One region of the Desulfovibrio sp. TomC genome, then DNA from elsewhere that is predicted to be linked to it. Evidence: predicted binding sites of a transcription regulator. Region 1 holds the regulator's gene; each other region holds the start of a gene.
What was found. The regulator sigma-54, encoded in region 1, starts transcription at its own class of promoters, with help from an activator protein. The targets are predictions, from matches to a motif close to CTGGCACGGNNNNTGCTT.

Region 1 (3,405 bases):
CTGCCTGGCGCACGTCCATGCCAAGGGCCAGCCCCTTGTAGCGCTGGCCGCCCTTCTCGTCGAACAGGTTCATGAGCTTGGGCACGAGGCTGACGGGCAGGCCGTCCACGCAAAAAAAACCCAGGTCCTCAAAGACCCGCAGGGCCGTTGACTTGCCGGAACCGGACAAGCCAGTCAAAATGACGATGATGAGGTCCCTGGCTGCATTTTCCATGGCGTCCTCTCCCCGGCCCGAGGCTTTAACAGATTCCCCGCGCGGCTGTGTGACAACAACCGCGCGGGGAGATGATTTCTGGCGGACCTAGGCGGCGGTGAGCACCTGCCACAAGGCGGCGTCGTTTTCGGCGTCCAGAAAGGCGCGCCGGAAGGTCTCGTCGGAAAGCAGCCGGGAGATGTGGGCCAGGATGCGCAAATGCAGACCCGCAACATGTTCAGGCGCCAGCACCAGGAAAAAGATGCGGCAGGGCTTGAAGTCCAGCGCATCGAAGCTGACGCCGGCAAGGCTTCTTCCAACGACGATGACGATGCGTTCGAGGCTCTCCATCTTGCCGTGGGGGATGGCCACCCCGTCGCCGATGCCCGTGGTGCCCAGATTTTCGCGGTCAAGCAGCACCTGATGGGCGCGTTTGGCGTCAAACTCGGGCCAGTGCGCCTTGATCGGGGCCACCAATTCCGCCAGCACCTCGGACTTGGACTCCGACGCAAGCTCCCCGATCACGAAATCGGGCTGGAGATAGTCCTCTAACCGCATTTAGACGCCCGTTCCAGGATCGATGAGGCCGAAGTCGCCGTTGCGCAGTCGGTAGATGACATTGGGCCGTTCGCTTTCGGAATTGATAAACACCAGGAACTCGTACTTGAGCGCCTCAAGCTGCATGGCGGCCTCTTCAACGGCCATGGGCTTGGGCTCGTACTTGTCCGTCTCGATGATGGTGGGGATGCGGCCGCCCTCGCTGTCCTCACTGATGCTGATGACGTCCATGCGGACCTGCTCGATGGTCTGGCGACGGCGGTCCTTCTGCTTTTCCCGGAATTTCTTGGCCTGGGCCTCAATTTTGTCGAGAATCAGGTCAATGGTGGAGTACATGTCCTCGGACACTTCGTGGGCCGAGATGTGCATGTTGTCGGCCTGGAAGATCACGTCGGCCATCTGGCGGGTCTTTTCCACAGCCAGATTGACCTGCAACTCCGAAGAGTCCACGGCCGTGGTGTATTTGGCAAGTTTTTCAAAACGCTTGCGGGCATAGTCCCGCAAGTGATCGGATGGTTCAAAATTTTTGAAATTAAAGGTGATGTTCATGTTATCCTCCGGGATGGCGTGGTGTGGGGCCGGGAAAACCCGGTCCGAAGCATCAGAAAACCGCCTTGCGTTTCGACGATGACTCGATGCCCATGGCCGTTCGGTATTTGGCCACGGTTCGCCGGGCGATGTTGATTTGCAGCTCGTCTTTGAGCATATCGGCGATAGCCTCGTCGCTGATGGGCTTTTTGGCGTTCTCGCCGGAAATAATGCGCTTGATCATGGCCTTGACCGACTCCGAACCAACCGTGGTGCCGTCGTCGAGCTCCAGCGAACTGTTAAAGAAGAACTTGAGCTCAAAAATGCCATGGGGCGTGGCCACGTACTTGTTGGAGGTGATGCGGCTGACCGTGGACTCGTGCATGCTGATGTCGTCGGCCACGTCCTTGAGAATGAGCGGCCGAAGCTTGGTCACGCCGTCCTCGAAAAAGCCGCGCTGAAATTTGACCAGGCTCTCAAGCACCTTATACAGTGTTCGCTGGCGCTGATACAGGCTTTTCATGAGCCACATAGCCGAGCGCATCTTGTCTTGCAGGTAGTCCTTATCCTTGTCTTTATTCGGGTTCGTGCCGTCGAGATAGGTCGTGTTGAGCCCCAGGCGGGGCATCCCTTCCTCGTTGAGCACGATAACGAAATCATCCCCGTATTTATACACGAAGGCGTCAGGACTGACGTAGATCGGGTCCCCGGAACCGTAGCTGGCCCCGGGCATGGGATCAAGGGTCTGGATCATCTCCAGGTATTCCTTGAGTTTTTCCATGGTCAGATGAAATTTTTTGCAAAGCGGCTTGTAGCGCTTCTTTTCCAGGTCCTCAAGATGCTCGCGCACCAGTTCAATGAGGATGGTATCTTCGTAGCCGCAGACCTCGATCTGGATCAGCAGACACTCGCTGGGCGTGCGGGCGGCCACGCCCACGGGATCAAGGCGCTGGAGGCGATGGAGCACCGCTTCCACCATGGCCGGTTCGGCCCCGGCCATCCCGGCCAGCTCTTCCACCGTGGCCTGCAGATAGCCCGAGGAGTCCAGGCTGCCGATGATGGCTTCCCCGACTTCCACTTCCTTGGGGGTAAAATTGGACAGATGCATCTGCCAGCCCAGATGCCCGTCCAGGGACGGCTTGGAGGCCAGCCGGGCGTCATAGGCCATGCCCTCTTCGGGAATTTCGGAATCGCGGGACTGAGACTGGCGGCCGGTGCTGGCAAAATCACCAAGGTAGTCATCCCACTCGGCGTTTTTGAGCAGCTCCTTCTCCATGGCTGCGTCCGTGGAATTGCCGGTCGGCCCGAGGTTGTCTTCGGCCATGACCCGTTCAGTTGGCCGGTCGTCCTCGACGGTCTCCTCCAGCATTGGATTTTCCAACAGCTCCTGCTGCACGCTCTCAAGCAGCTCCAACCGGGAAAGTTGAAGGAGTTTGATGGCTTGTTGCAGCTGGGGGGTCATCACCAGCTGTTGGGAAAGCTTGAGCTGCTGCCGCAGTTCCAGGGCCATGCTTACCGCCGTGCGCGTGAGTCGTTTGCGTCCAAGGGTTCTACTCGGTTTGGACGGCGGCCCACAGCCAGCCCGCCCAACAAAAACCATGCCACAATTGCGACCTCGTGGCAATCGGCACAAGCGGCCCTAGTCGAGGAACCACTCATAGGCAGCCCCGAGTTGCCCCTTGGCTGCCAGGATAAACCGCACAGCCTCGCGGACCGCCCCGTGCCCCCCACCCCGGCGCGAGACCCACAGGGCCAGCTCCAGGATCTCCGGTTGGGCATCGGCCACGGTCATGGGCAACCCGACCAGCCCCATGGGGCCGGCGTCCACCCAATCATCGCCCAGATAGGCGGTCTGTTCTGGCGAAACACCCTGGCGTTCCAGAATACCCCGCAGCACGCCCATCTTGCGGTGATGGCCCGGGTGGTACTCGGCAATGCCCAGATCGGCCATGCGCGCGGCCACGGCCGGACTGTCCAGGCCGCTTATGACCGCAACAGCCAGTCCGACAGCCTGGGCCGCCATGAGGCCCAGGCTGTCATGGACATGAAACCGTTTGGTCACCTCGCCACGAGCATCGACATAGATGCCGCCGTCGGTCATGACGCCGTCGACATCAAGAACCAGC
Region 2 (3,405 bases), on a different contig from region 1:
GCCCTTGCAGCCGGCGTAGGTGCAGCCGCGCTGGGTGATGATGCCGGGGATGGTGCGGACGTTGGACTGTATTTCAGGAATCGGTTCGCCCATTTCGGTGCCCGGGAGGATGGACTTGGCCCGCTTGCGCGCAACCTTGGTGGGCATCTTGGCGATCAATTCCTTCTTGATCTCTTCGACATTGGTGGGCTTGGTGCTCATCTCGATGCTACCTCATTAGGTCTAAGGGGTCCGGGAACGTCCGCCGTGCCGGCTAGACGATAGCCGCTTCGCCGGCTTCGCCGGTCCTGACCCGGACAGAGTCGGAGACGGGCATCACAAAGATTTTGCCGTCGCCGGCCTGGCCGGTCTTGTTGACGCTTATAAGGGCGTCCACAGCTTCTTTGACCTGATTGTCCGGGACCACGATTGAAATGATGCGCTTGGGATAGAGGCGGCCCTTGGTGCCAAGAAGCGCAATGGCTTCCTCATTTCCGGCCGCCGCGCCGTCAAGCACGGCCTGATTGACCAGACCTTTGCCGCGTCCGTAGCCTTCGCGGGCCACGAAGGCCGGGATGCCGGCGTCGGCCAGGGCCTTCTTGGTCTGATTCATCTTGTTCATGCGGATAACCGCCATTATCTCCTGCATGACGCGCCCCCTTAGGCTTCCTTGACGCCGGAGGAGATGGTGTACATCTCGCCAACCGGGCTGATGAAGATCTTGCCGTCGCCGAAGGCACCCTTGGAGCCGGTGCGGGCGGCTTCCATGATGGTCTTGATCACGAATTCCTTGTCGCTTTCTTCCACGACGCAGATCAGCATGACTTTGGGAATTTCGTCGTACTGGATCTCGCCGATCTTGATGCCGCGCTGTTTGCCGCGGCCAGCCACGTTGAACTTGGTGACTGCGGGGAAACCGGCATCCATCAGGGCAGCCAGGACTTCATCGGTCTTCTCGGGGCGGACGATTGCTCTCACCATGGTCAGCATATCGAATACTCCTTACGTGTGTGCGTATGTGTTGCGTTGCAGGTCGGCGGCAGGCCTAGTTGGCGATGCCGAAGTCGACGAGCAGCTTTTCGAGCTGGGCCATTTCCAGGGGCTTGGGGATGACCAGCATCTTGTTTTCGTCGATCTTCTTGGCCAGGGCGCGGTATTCGTCGGCCTGGGGATGCTCGGGGGAGTAGTCGATGACGGTCTTGCGGTTGATCTCAGCCCGCTGCACCTGGTTTTCACGGGGCATAAAGTGGATCATCTGGGTACCGATCTGGCGGCACAGCTCTTCGATCATTTCCTTTTCGAAATCGACCTTACGACTGTTGCAGATGATGCCGCCCAGGCGCACGCCGCCGGTGTCGGCGTACTTGACGATGCCCTTGCAGATGTTGTTGGCGGCGTACATGGCCATCATCTCGCCGGAGCAGACGATGTAGATTTCTTCGGCCTTGCCGTCGCGGATGGGCATGGCGAATCCGCCGCACACAACGTCGCCGAGGACGTCGTAGAAGACATAGTCGAGGTGCTTTTCTTCCTCGTAAGCGCCGAGCTGCTCAAGGAGGTTGATGGAGGTGATGATGCCGCGACCGGCGCAGCCAACTCCGGGCTCGGGGCCGCCGGACTCGGTGCACATGGTGCCGCCGTAGCCTTCCTTGAGGATATCGTCGAGATCGACGTCCTCGCCTTCTTCACGCAGGGTGTCGAGAACGGTCTTCTGGGCCAGCCCGTGCAGGAGGAGCCGGGTGGAGTCGGCCTTGGGGTCGCAGCCGACCACCATGACCTTCTTGCCCATCTCCGCCAGGCCGGCGACGGTGTTCTGCGTGGTGGTGGACTTGCCGATGCCGCCCTTGCCGTAAATAGCGATCTTGCGCATTTTGTAATGCCTCCTGCTGCAAAGTTGGAATGTTCCTCCTTAGGCAAGAGTCATGCCAGCGCTGGTATGTCGTGATGTGTTTGATTTAAATATTTGATATTAAATGATAATTTAGTTTCAAACAAATTCTCGATGCTGGCGGCAGGGCGGCTTCGAACAAAATTGTCGGTCATGGCGCGACAAAATTGTTTGGTATTTGTGTAGGCTGTCGATGGCTTGTCGGGGTGGGGCGAAGCCGGGCTCCAGGGCCTGCGGTTTCAAACCTGCGCGGCACGCGACTGGCCTTCAGGGCTTTTGTCGTACTATTTTAGCAGGCTATGTATTTGAGCGGCTGGTGACAATGGCGCGACGCCGGGTCTTCGGCGTCGCGCCGTTGTTGTGGACGATGGGGAGTTTGCAAATTTGGGAAAATGTTGGATGAAGGAGCTTGCCCAGGACCAGCAACGGCTTGCCGCCCAGGGTGCTAGGCCCTGCCGCCCGCCTCGCCCAGAGGATCGCTTTTGAGACTCAGACTGATGCGTCCGCGCTCCCGATCGACCGCAAGGACGGTGACCAGCACTTCCTTGCCGACGCGCACCACTTTTGACGGGTCGGCCACGTAGGTGTCGGCCAGATGGCTCACATGGATCAGACCGTCGCGGTGGACGCCTATATCCACAAAGGCCCCGAAGCTGGCCACGTTGGTCACCAGCCCCGGCAGGCGCATCCCGGGCCGTAGATCGGCGATATCCTCCACGCCTTCGGCAAAGGAAAACGCATTGAAGGCCGGTCGGGGGTCACGGCCGGGACGGGCCAGTTCGGCCATGATGTCACTGAGCGTGGCGTCCCCCACGTCGTCGGAAACAAATTTCGCAACGTCGATGCGCGCCCGGGCTTCGGCATCGGCCACCAGCTCGGCCACGGCGCACCCCGCCTGGGCGGCCATACGCCCGACCAGGGCGTAGCGTTCAGGGTGCACGGCCGTGGCGTCCAGCACCGGCCCGCCGCGCAGCCGCAAAAACCCCGCCGCCTGCTCAAAGGCCTTGGGTCCCAGGCGTTTGACCTTGCGCAACTCGGCCCGTGACCGAAATGGTCCATGTTCCAGCCGGTAGGCCAGGATGTTGGCGGCCAGCGACGGCCCCAGCCCGGAAACGAAGGCGAGGAGCTCCAGGCTGGCCGTATTGAGGTCCACGCCAACGGCGTTGACGCAGCTGGCCACCACCTCGTCGAGGGCCTGCTTGAGGGCCGTCTGGTCCACGTCATGCTGGTATTGCCCGACCCCGATGGATTTGGGGTCGATTTTGACCAGTTCGGCCAGGGGGTCCATGAGGCGGCGGCCGATGCTCACTGCGCCGCGCACGGTCAGGTCCAGGTCGGGAAACTCCCGCCGGGCCACTTCCGAGGCTGAATAGATGGAGGCCCCGGCCTCGTTGACCATGATGACCGGCAACCCCAGACCAAGCCCGCCGACAAAACGTTCGGTCTCCCGGCCGGCCGTGCCGTTGCCGACCGCCACGGCCTGGATAGCGTATTTGGCGCACAACTCGCGCACGACGACCGCCGCCTCTTCGGCCTGG
Region 3 (3,405 bases), on a different contig from region 1:
TGGCGGCGGACACGGCCCGCGCGGCCAGCTCCTGCAGATTGCCGAACCGGGTCGTCTCGGCCGACTCCTGGTCGATGATGACCGACTGGCCCCAACGCAGCGGACACTGCCACTCGGTGACAAAGGTCGGGCTGTAATAGCCCCAGCCGTCGTGCAGATGCAGTACGGCCGTCACCTGCTCATCGCGGATGATGGCCTTGATCTTCTGCACGGCCTCGTATTCCGGGTCCTTGGGATCAAGCTCGGCGAACTTGCGGTTCATGTCGCCGTAGACCCCGCGCGAACAGCGGATGATGCTTAAAAAATTGAGATTGGGCACCACCCAGACCGAGCCGGACTTGATCTTGTAGTGGGAAACCAGCAGGGCCGCAGCCGAAAAGCCGCCGGGTTCGTCGCCCTGGATGCCGCCGATGACCAGGATGGTCGGGCCGGGACGGCCGGAATCGAGCTTGTGCAGGGTGAAATCAAGATTGCCGCACAGTGCGGTCGCAGCAGGCAGCAAAAGGAGCAACAAGGCCAGAATGAAACGCATGGGACCTCGACGCGGCGGGGTTTGATGGTTTGACCGTGCCAAGTCTAGCCCAACCGGCTCGAAAAGTCATCTCGCCCCGGGCAGGTCTGTGCCGCATTGGGGCAAACGCCGCCAGCCGGCCTGCGGTCGGGTGTGCGGAAACAGGACGCCGGGGCAACCGCTTTCGCCGCCAGCCCGCCGCCGGAGGCGAACGGGCTGGCGGCGAAAGCCCAACTTCGGCTGGACCGGGAGCTGGCACGGGCAGCGGCGAAGCGAACAAAATCGGAAGCCATGCTCCACGCCCAATCCCCCCGACGTTGGCATAACATCCTACCCATTAATTTTATTGGACATATTTGTCGAACGCCCCCCTTCCATCTTTGGTCCCTTCGCGTATACTGCGTGGAAGCGAATTGTGAAAATCCGCAATTGCCAAGAATGAATTATTTTATAGAAGGATGTACCAATGACCAATCGAAGACTGTGGCTGATTGATGCCGGGTATATGTACAGAGGCCAATCCTACTACAATAGGGAATATAGCATCGACTACGTCAAACTGCGCAACAAATTGGAAGCCGAAAGCCCTATTTGGCGCGCCTATTATCTCAACTCCGTGCCCAATCCCACCCCCGATTCCCAGGTTGCTTTCTACAATTGGATGCGCTCCGCCCCGCCCCAGGGACCGAAAATCATCACCAAGCTCTACGAACTGCGCACCAGCGAAATCGGCGAGCTCTACTGCGAACAGTGCCGTCGCAAGGTTCCCATCACCTGCTCCCATGACCGGACCCATCGCCTGAGCCGCGAACAGCAAAAAGGCGTGGACGTCGGCCTGGCCACCCTGGCCCTGACCCATATTGAGAACTATGACACCTTGATCCTCTCCTCCGGCGACAGCGATCTTTTGGACGCCGTGGAATACATTACGGAAAAAAACAAACAGTTCGAGTTGCTCGTCTTTAAAAACGGCGTCTCCACTGATCTCCAGTGCCGGGCCGACCGCATCTGGTGGATCGACGACTTTGCCCAGGAAGTCGCCCGCGAACCCAGGCCCGTGGCCCCATAGCCCGGACCTCCTCTGTTGAGCCTTCCGGCCGGGACCCTGTCCCGGCTTTTTTTTCGCCCGCATCCGTCATTTTGGGCGAATTATCAGCCCAACGCCCCTCCTCCAGTGGCCCGCCCACCGCCATTGTCCGGCCCACTCCGACCGGACCACAGTTCTTTTCGGGCGATAAATACGCCTCCACGAGGCGTTTTCGGCGAATAATTCGCCCGGAGAAGCCGTCTCCGGTTGTCTCTAAATGACAACATCCTGCCATGACTGACGATAACTTGTTGGCACGGTTCCTGCCTCTTATCGGGCGAGGTTTCGCCATGCCCCCTACGCCCCATGACCGAATGCCCCCCCGATGCCACAGGATCTGCCTGGCCTGCCATGGCGGGCGATTGGCCTCCCTGCTGGAAACGGCTTCGGCCTTTCGCTGTTACCGTCTTGAGGCTGGTCTCCTGTCGGCCGAGGCCGTCTGGGGCATGCCGGCCGACGGACTGCCCGGACTGGCTGCATTGCTGGCCCAGACCGGCGTGGCCCTGCTTGTGTGCGGCGGGGCCACCTGCTGCTGCCTCGCCCCGTTTGCCCGGTACGGCATCGCCGTAGCCCCCTGGATTGCCGGAGATGTGCCCACGGTCATCGCCGCCTTGGCCCAAAACCGCCTCGAAACCCTGCTCGCCCCGGGAGCCAGCCCCGGCCGCCGCCAACCCGGCCGCCAGGGCCGGTTCCCGGGGCGGCCCGGGTGCGGGGTCATCCCTACGGAGTACGAACCATCATGAATGAGCAAGGCCTTCGCGACTTGAATGAAGCAATCGCCCCTCCCCCCAAATCCACCGGACTCGACAAGGTGGCTGCCGTCATCGTCGTCCTGTCCGGCAAAGGCGGCGTGGGCAAATCCACGGTTTCGGCCAATCTGGCCGCCGGACTGGCCATGGAAGGCCTCAAAACCGGGCTCCTGGACGTCGATGTCCACGGTCCGAGCATCCCGCGCCTGTTAAAACTGACCGGCTATCACCCGGAAATATCGGAAAAAGGCATGCTGCCCGTGGAGTGGCATTGGAATCTCGGCGTCATGTCCATCGGCTTTCTGCTGCCGGGCAAAGACGATGCCGTCATCTGGCGCGGACCGGCCAAGGCCGGGGTCATTGCCCAGTTGGCCGAGCAGGTGAACTGGGGCGAGCGCGACGTGCTGGTGGTCGACTGCCCGCCCGGCACCGGCGACGAACCCCTGTCCGTGCTCCAGATTTTCGGCCCCAAGGCCATGGCCCTCATCGTCACTTCGCCCCAGGACGTGGCTGTGGACGACGTGCGCCGCTCGGTCACCTTCTGCCGCCAGATGGGCAACCCGATCCTCGGCATTGTGGAAAATTTAAGCGGCTTTGCCTGCCCGGACTGCGGCTCGGTGCACCACATCTTCAGCACCGGCGGCGGCGAGCGTCTGGCCGAGGAAGTCCAGGTTCCATTCCTGGGCCGCATCCCCATCGACCCGGAAGTGGCCCGTTCGGGCGACGACGGCGACGTCTATCTGGCTGTGGCCGGCAAAAGCCCGGCCGCCCTGGCCTTCAAGGATATCATCGCCGCCGCCGTTCAGGCCGTGGGAGGGAAAAAGGAGACGGCCGATGCCGACTAGCCCCGACGCCGACACCCTGGACATGATGCTCGACGTCTTTGAGGAGGAGCAGCAGGCCGATCTCGTGGCCCGCTTCGGCGAGCGCGGCTACGCCATCTGGCGCGACGCCCCGGACCGCGCCCGGCTGAGCGAACCGACCAGCGTCGGCACGGTCAAGGGCTCCTGCGGCGACACCATTTCCATTGCCATTGCCGTGGCCGGCGAGCGCATTGT
Region 4 (3,405 bases), on a different contig from region 1:
GCGCCGTCAGTGCCCCACATCACGTTCGGGGCCTGGGTCACGATCTGCCCATCATGCAGAATGGCGCTGCCGCGCCGGCCACGAGATGGAGAAAGCAGATTGTTCTCGCGCATGATCCGCAACACCCGCTTGCGCCCGACCCGCACGCCATCCCGAATCCGCAGGCGCGCCCATACCTTGCGATGACCTTCGCCCTGGAAAGGAGAGGTGTCGAGATCGGTCTTGACCATACCCAGCAACTCCAGGTCGTCAATGAGGGCCTTGGGTCCTCGTTTCCCGGCTGGAATCCGGTCCCTCTCCAACTGGCAGCCCAGGCGAGCCGAGTAAAATGACGAACGGGGCTGCCCCCAAATCCAACAAACCCGCTTGATGCCATAGGGCTTGCCGATGTCTGAGGAGGTCGTGCAGCTCATTTCTTCGACCTCCTTTTGGCTAAAGGGCCGGGATGCCTCACCCGTGCCCACAATAGCTCGGTCTCCATGGTCAACTCGCCAATTCGCTTCATGGCTGAGTCCAATTCGGCCTGGAGTGGGTCACCGATGCGACTCTTGAGTCCCTCGTCCATGCCGGCCAAGGCAGCATCACGCCACTGCTCAAGCCGATAGATCTCGACCCCAAGTTCCCTGGAGAGCATATTCAAAGGCTCGCCGCGCAGGATGCGTAACACAACCTCACGCTTCCTGGACGATGTCCACCGCTGGCTCTTCATCAATGGCCCCGAACACTCGACCGTGGTTCCTCCGGTCGGCCTACGGCCTCCCTCCGGACCCATGGTCTCCACCCCCGGCCCACCGCTCTCAAGCATGTCCCCATTCGTCATTTCCTGGCCCTCCCTGGACCATCATCCTGGCACAATTCGGTGTCAAAGAAAACCGGGTCCGCCTCACTCATTCTACGCCTGTTCCAAGACCTTCTTGATTTCCAGGTAGTCTTCCTGGTTGATCTCACCCCTTGCCAGGCGCGCTTTGATGATCTCCAAGGAATCGTCCCTGTCGGCACGATGGGTTTTGTCGGTTTTCCTTGCTCCTAAAAGAAAAATCCCTAAGAGCACGGTCATCAACAGAATCGCTCCCAGCCCCCAGAGAACGTTGCCTCCTATCCAGAGAGAGGAGAGAGGGAATCCGCAGTCCCACATCATATATGGCCTCCTGGTTTAGCGTGGGATGTTGTTATCTTTCAAATCGCCTCAGTTTGATTCCCTTACCGCAAGGGACGTGCCAAAGCCCCAGCCAATGGATAACATACTAAAATAAAATGATTAAATTCAATATGACGGAAGCTGATGATGCGGCGCGCCGAGCTTGCGAGTAAATTTTACTCGAAATTATTTTCAAGCCCGTTTACTTTTTACGCGGCGGCCTTATTGTTTCCCATTCGGTGGCCATCCCAAGCTGATTCGTCTGGAGAAAGAAGTCGTTATGCAAAAAAAATCAAAGGAATGGCACATTTTCTTAGAGAATATGCCACCGTGGCTTTACCTCGGTTCGGTCATTATCCTGGCCGGAATTGTCGCCGTCATGGCGGTGCGGAACACCCATCGAGAGAAAGGCCTTGCCGCCCAGACACTTTTTGAAAAGGGAACAGCTTTCATCAGAGCATTTGAATCGGGAGCGCGCACGGGCATGGGGATGCATTGGGAAGGCGAGCAATACCAAGTGCTTCTTGAGGAGATGGCGAAACAACCCGACATCCTCTATCTGGCCGTGACGAATGAGGCTGGGGTGATCCTGGCCGATAGCGACAAGGGCCAGATCGGCTCCAGACTCCATAGTCCCGAAGAGATGAGGGAGCTGGAAATCGGGGCGAAGGAAAAATGGCGGATGACAACCCTGCCGGGGGGGCGAAAGGCCTTTGAGGTCTACCGCTACTTCGAACCTCTGGCCGGATGCGATGCGTTGGATTCCTGCGACGCAAACGGACAGCCGGTCTCGTGTCCATGGAGCGGGCCGAGCGCCTCCCAGGGGACCGGAAAGCAGGCCGTCTTCACCGCGTTTGATGTCGCGTCCTTTGATGCGGCCCTGGCCGAGGATATGCGCAATACAGTCATTTTGTCGGCCATTCTTCTCCTACTTGGCGTCGGCGGCGTCATGACCCTGTTTTGGGCGCAAAGTTACCGATTTTCCAAACGACAACTCCAGGACACAAGGGTTTTTTCTTCAGAGATCATCAACAACCTCCCGGTTGGACTCATCACCACGGACAGCGACGGCCGTCTGGCTGTGGTCAACGGCGCGGCCGAGAGGATTTCCGGGGTCAAGGCGGCCGACATTGTCGGCAAGTCCCCGGAGGAGGCTCTGCCCGCAGCATGGTGTGGACTTAAGGATGTCATCGGCAAGGGCGAACCTGTCCTGGAACATGATATGGAGTGCTCTTTTAACGGGGGAAAAAATATTCCCTTGAGCCTGAGCGCGTCGAAAATCCTTAACGAGGAAGGACGCTACCTCGGTAACCTCTTCATCTTCCGCGACCTGGGAGAGGTAAGAAGGCTCCAGGAAGAGGTGCGCCGCAAGGAAAAGCTCGCCGCCCTGGGCAGCCTGGCCGCCGGCGTCGCCCACGAGATCAGAAACCCCCTCTCCTCAATCAAGGGTTTCGCCAAATATTTCGAGGGGCAGTGCGCCGAGGGCAGCCATGGCCGGGAGCTTGCCGCCGTCATGGCCCAAGAGGTGGACCGGCTGAACCGGGTCATCACGGAACTCCTGGACTTCGCCCGGTCATCGGACCTGAAGGCGCGGCCGATGGATGTGGGCGGTCTCATCGAGCATTCCCTGCGCTTGGTCCGCCAGGACGCCGAAGGGAAAAAGATCACGGTCGCCTTCGACCGGGACGCGAGCCTGCCCGTCATCGCTATCGACCCCGACCGCCTCACCCAGGCCCTACTCAACCTATACCTCAACGCCATCCAGGCCATGGAAGGCGGCGGGACGCTTGCCGTCAGGGCATCCTCCGACGGCCGAGGGGGCGTGCGGATCGAGGTGGAAGATTCGGGCAAGGGGATTACGCCCGAGAGCCTGTCGAGCATCTTTAACCCCTACTTCACCACAAAATCCTCCGGCACCGGCCTTGGCTTGGCCATTGTGCAAAAGATTATTGAGGCCCACCGGGGAGAGGTCAAGGTCAAGAGCACGCCCGGCCGGGGCACCACCTTCAACATCCTCCTGCCCGTGGGGCGGCCGGAAGGAGCGTTTCATGGCCGAAAAGCATAAAGCGACCGTTCTGGTCGTTGACGACGACCAGGGGCACCGCACCATTCTTTTGGCCCTTATCAATGGCTGGGGATACAAGGCGGCAGGGGCCGACGACGGGACAAAGGCAGTTACGCTGGCCAGGGAAAAACCCTTCGACCTCATCCTCATGGACGTGCGCATGGCGGTCATGGGTGGCATTGAGGCGCTGAAGGAAATCAAG

Region 2: a site for sigma-54 is predicted at 1,891-1,908, ahead of nifH (nitrogenase iron protein). Genes of this name have one in related genera too.
Region 3: a site for sigma-54 is predicted at 1,850-1,867, ahead of NY78_RS04320 (NifB/NifX family molybdenum-iron cluster-binding protein). Genes of this name have one in related genera too.
Region 4: a site for sigma-54 is predicted at 1,204-1,221, ahead of NY78_RS20425 (SHOCT domain-containing protein). Genes of this name have one in related genera too.

Annotation. Positions count from the first base shown of each region.
Region 1 covers NZ_JSEH01000001.1:293,375-296,779, forward strand. The annotation lists gene rapZ (RNase adapter RapZ) at 1-214, opposite strand, end outside; gene NY78_RS01405 (PTS sugar transporter subunit IIA) at 302-751, opposite strand; gene hpf (ribosome hibernation-promoting factor, HPF/YfiA family) at 752-1,300, opposite strand; gene rpoN (RNA polymerase factor sigma-54) at 1,353-2,789, opposite strand; gene NY78_RS01420 (KdsC family phosphatase) at 2,919-3,405, opposite strand, start outside.
Region 2 covers NZ_JSEH01000002.1:132,611-136,015, forward strand. The annotation lists gene nifD (nitrogenase molybdenum-iron protein alpha chain) at 1-201, opposite strand, end outside; gene NY78_RS02225 (P-II family nitrogen regulator) at 254-628, opposite strand; gene NY78_RS02230 (P-II family nitrogen regulator) at 640-969, opposite strand; gene nifH (nitrogenase iron protein) at 1,025-1,849, opposite strand; gene NY78_RS02240 (Tex family protein) at 2,313-3,405, opposite strand, start outside.
Region 3 covers NZ_JSEH01000003.1:242,732-246,136, reverse strand. The annotation lists gene NY78_RS04330 (M14 family metallopeptidase) at 1-532, opposite strand, end outside; gene NY78_RS04325 (NYN domain-containing protein) at 978-1,580, shown strand; gene NY78_RS04320 (NifB/NifX family molybdenum-iron cluster-binding protein) at 1,889-2,341, shown strand; gene NY78_RS04315 (Mrp/NBP35 family ATP-binding protein) at 2,338-3,192, shown strand; gene NY78_RS04310 (iron-sulfur cluster assembly scaffold protein) at 3,182-3,405, shown strand, end outside.
Region 4 covers NZ_JSEH01000033.1:20,128-23,532, reverse strand. The annotation lists gene NY78_RS20435 (IS3 family transposase) at 1-413, opposite strand, end outside; gene NY78_RS20430 (IS3 family transposase) at 410-667, opposite strand; gene NY78_RS20425 (SHOCT domain-containing protein) at 893-1,138, opposite strand; gene NY78_RS20420 (ATP-binding protein) at 1,461-3,203, shown strand; gene NY78_RS20415 (sigma-54-dependent Fis family transcriptional regulator) at 3,187-3,405, shown strand, end outside.